2 regions of the Faecalimicrobium sp. JNUCC 81 genome follow, and region 1 is predicted to be linked to the other one. Evidence: riboswitches for the same ligand, from Rfam matches in the RefSeq annotation. Region 1 holds a riboswitch; the other holds the start of a gene.
What was found. Region 1 has a riboswitch for cyclic di-GMP ahead of JNUCC81_RS02815 (LuxR C-terminal-related transcriptional regulator). Riboswitches for the same ligand answer to the same signal wherever they lie in the genome.
Positions count from the first base shown of each region.

Region 2: linked by a shared signal. The riboswitch ahead of flgB (flagellar basal body rod protein FlgB) and the one ahead of JNUCC81_RS02815 (LuxR C-terminal-related transcriptional regulator) in region 1 are both predicted to bind cyclic di-GMP.

Region 1 is NZ_CM132203.1:551,556-553,766, reverse strand. It holds gene srtB (class B sortase) at 1-320, shown strand, start outside; gene JNUCC81_RS02815 (LuxR C-terminal-related transcriptional regulator) at 351-971, opposite strand; cyclic di-GMP riboswitch class II at 988-1,066, opposite strand; gene JNUCC81_RS02810 (response regulator transcription factor) at 1,295-1,921, opposite strand; gene JNUCC81_RS02805 (class D sortase) at 2,004-2,211, opposite strand, start outside.
Region 2 is NZ_CM132203.1:2,766,041-2,768,251, reverse strand. It holds gene flgL (flagellar hook-associated protein FlgL) at 1-3, shown strand, start outside; cyclic di-GMP riboswitch class I at 202-285, shown strand; gene flgB (flagellar basal body rod protein FlgB) at 775-1,101, shown strand; gene flgC (flagellar basal body rod protein FlgC) at 1,106-1,510, shown strand; gene fliE (flagellar hook-basal body complex protein FliE) at 1,531-1,833, shown strand; gene fliF (flagellar basal-body MS-ring/collar protein FliF) at 1,856-2,211, shown strand, end outside.

The sequences.
Region 1 (2,211 bases):
TAGAAGATTTTAAAAATGAAAGCTTCTTTAATAAAAACAATAAAATAAGAGTAATAACTAATGATAAAGAATACGTATATGAAGTATTTTCTGCATACTATGTAGATCCTAGCTATAACTATATAATTCCTAGCTTTAATAATAATAAAGAATATGAAAAATATTTAAATCAAATTACTAATAAATCAATTAATAAATCAAATATAAGTGTAGGTGTAAAAGATAAAATAATTACATTATCTACTTGTAGCTATGAAACTAATAATACACGTACAGTAGTACATGGTAAACTTGTTGATGTAATTAATTTAAATAATTAAAAAATAGTACGCCTATATAGGTGTACTATTTTAAGATATAATTTCAAACTTATTTTCATTAACATATATTATAGCTTCTTGCCTGTTTTTTAAATTTAATTTACTTAGTATACTACTAACATGTTTTTTTACTGTATAATCGCTTATATATAATATCTTTGCAATTTCTTTATTATTATAACCTTTCGATATATTGTATAATACGTCTCTTTCTCTTGGTGTCAATACACTTAAATCATTTGATTTATCCCTCTGAACTACAGCTTGCAGTGCATCTGCTTCATATACTTTTTTTCCTTTAAAGACTCGACTCATCGTATATATAAATTCTTCTTTATCATCTATATCTACTATATATCCTTCAATCCCCATATCAACAACTCTTTTGAATATCTTAATATCCTTATTTAAATCTAAAGTGATAACTTTAATATTTCCATATTTTCCTTTTACAGTATTTAAAAACATAATCTTTTGCGGTAAATTTTCTTTCATGTCTAGAAATATAAAATTTATCTCCTCTAGATCTTCTTTTTTCATACTATACAAATCACTTATAATTCCTATACTTGTCACTTTCAAATTCTTTGTAAATAAAGCTCCTACTGCTTCTCTAACTATAAATGATTCTGATATTAGCAATATCCTCACATCACTTCCCCCTCTAGAAAAGCCGGTTGCGCTACTCGCTCCATATACCCCAAGCGCCCAAATACAGAATATACTTCTTAGCTGCTTAAATTTTCAACAACTATATTCTACAATATTTCTACTTTAATTATATAGTTTTTTAGATATCCATTTACGTACCTGACTTTATCTTTATAATATAAACCACCAAACTATAAAATATATTTATATTTTGATTATAGTAAAATATATTTTATTTTTCAATTAAAATTTTAATCAAAAATAATTTTAGAGTATATTATTTATATTACTTTATAATTTTTAAAAAAATAGAGAACTATATTTTAAATATAGTTCTCTATTTTTTTATTATTATTTTGCATATATAATATTATTTCTTGTCTATTCTTTAAACCTAGTTTTTGAAGTATGCTACTTATATGCTTTTTTACTGTATATTCTGTTATAGATAAAGTTTCTGATATTTTATAATTATTAAATCCTTTAGCAACTTCTTTTATTACTTCTTCTTCTCTATTAGTTAATAGACTATTAGATTTATTAAATTTATGTGTAAGTGCCTTATGCATAAGGTCGCCCTCATAAAACTTTTTACCAGCTATAATTTTTCTTACAATATAAATAAATTCTTCTTTATCTTCTATATTAGAAATATATCCGCCAATTCCTAATTTAACTGATTCTATAAACAAACTCTCTTTTTTATGAAAATCTATTGCTAGTATTCTTAATGATTCTTCCCTTTCTCTTAATAAATTAATTCTTTTTAAATCATTTATATTATTCTCATCTATATTTATAAAAATAAAATTATATTCACTTAACTCTGCATCAGAAATATTACTTAAATCTGATATTTGATCTACATATTTTGGGTTAAAATTTTCTATAAATAATTTTGATACAGAGTCTTTCACCATAAATGACTTTGATATTATTAATGTATTCATTTTTCCACCTTTCTAGCTATTAATAAACACTATACTTTTTTAAGAAATTAGACTATAGTGTATTATCCCTAATAGATATAATTTAAATTAATTTACCTTTTATCACTAATCTGTGGCTTCCTACAAACTTTGGAGTACATGTTATTAAGGTTATAGACTTTTCATCTAAATCAGATTTTAGTACTTCTACTTGATCAGGCTCTACTACTTCTGATGAAGTTACTTCGTATGTGTGTAGCCCATCATTATTTAATATTTCTATACTATCTCCTGTTTGTATTTTATCTAAG
Region 2 (2,211 bases), 1.6 Mb from region 1:
TAATTGTAGTTACAATTTAACAAAAATAGACATAATTCCAAATTATGTCTATTTTTGATTTAATTATAAATAAATGAAAAATATTTTTATATTCTAGTGTATATATGTACATATTTTCCCATATATATGTACATATATATGGGAAAATATGTTATAATATAAGCATAGATGTTAGAATATGTATAAAAAGAACTAAAAATAAAATTTAATAGGCAAACCTAGGGAAATCTAGGGACGCAAAACTATAGGGGCTAACGTTTTTAACTATGCCAGCCAGCTGCCGAAGAGTTAATAGACTTTTTGTTATCATTTTGATATGAAAAAATACTCTGCTGCAGAGTATTTTTTTTATATTAAAACTACTAATTATAATTGCTATAACAAATTTAAAAATAATAAATTTATACAAACACGGAGAAATAATTAGAAACTGATATATTTTGTCGGAAAAAATACAAATATGATAAAAAATATAAATATATTAGGAAAAAGTATGAAAAATATTGACAAAAAATGAAAAAATTGATAAAAATTGATAAAATTTGTAAATTTTTGTTAGAATCCATACAATTATCTCGAAAAAAGAGTTATAATATATATTAGATATGATTTAGGAAGAATAATCCAAACATAAGTATATAAAAGTGTAGTGTAAAAGTATTTTTAATTTTGTTCTAGTTTTGTGGATTGTATTACACACGAATTATAATACCATGAAATAATATAGACTACTCTTTCTGAGTAGTTTTTTTAGATTAAAAAATAGGAGGAGTTATGAGTATATACAATTTATTAAAAGTTGGTTTAGATGCAACAGACTTAAGAAATAAAGTTATTTCAAATAATGTGGCAAATATAAATACGCCAAATTATAAAAGAAAGTATGTGAGTTTTGAAGACAGTCTAAAAGGCAAAATGGATGATAAGGCTAAAATAGAGGTTAAGGCAGATGATACTTCAATAGTTAGATTAGATGGTAATAATGTTGATTTAGAAAGTGAAAAGGTAAATCAGGCAGCGACAACTCTTCAATATAATGCCCTAGTTAATATAACTAATATTAAGTTAGCAATGATCAAGAGTGTAATATCAGGGAGGTAATTAAATGAATATTTTTAGTGGGATGAGAATAAGTGCAAGTGGACTTTCAGCAGAAAGAATGAGAATTGACACTATATCATCAAATGTAGCAAATCTAAAGACGACAAGAACTGAAAATGGGGGAGCTTATAGACGAAAAGTAGCAGTATTTCAAGAAAACTTTGATGAGAAATTAGGGATGTTAGGTGTAAAAACGGTAGCAATAGAAGAAGATAAATCTCCATTAAGAAAACTATATAAACCAGATCATCCGGATGCAGATGCTCAAGGATATGTTGAATATCCAAATGTTGATATTCTTACAGAACGAGCAGATGTATTATCAGCAATTAGAAGTTATGAATCTAATGTTGAGACTTTGAATGCTCAAAAGAATATAATTTCAAAGGCATTAGAAATAGGAAGATAAATATAAATTTGGAGGAAGTTATGCAATCAATTACAAGTATAGGGGCAAATTCTAATATATTTGCAAAAGGAATAAAAAATGAAGTAGTAAACACTCAAGAAAAAAATGATTTTTCCCAAATCATAAAAGATGCTATACACAAAGTCAATGATTATCAAGTAAATGCCAATAGTTCTATAGAAGGTCTAGTGAAGGGTGAAGGATCAAGTATGCATAACGTAATGTTAACAATGCAAGAGTCACAAATTTCAATGCAACTAATGCTAGAAATTAGAAATAAACTATATGAGGCTTATCAAGAAGTAAATAGGGTGCAATTGTAGCCTATTGACAAGGAGTATGCAGATGAATTTAAAAGAAATTATACAAAAAATAAAGGATTTTATAAGCACTAAAAAACAACAGTTTCTAGAACTAAAAAAAGAGAAAAAAATAGCAATTATAGTTGCAGTGGTAGCGGGTATATTAGCAGTAGTATTTGGAACAGGTTATTTAAAAGAGAATAAGTATAAAGTACTTTTCTCAGGATTAGATTCTAATGATGCAGCATCTATAACAAAAGAGCTTGAAAGTAAAAAAGTTGATACAAAAATAAAAGGTGATAGTATATATGTACCTAAAGATGAAGTTGATAAATTAAGACTAGAACTATCAAATAATATATCTAATGGATCAAAAGGTTTTGAAATTATGGATGAAGG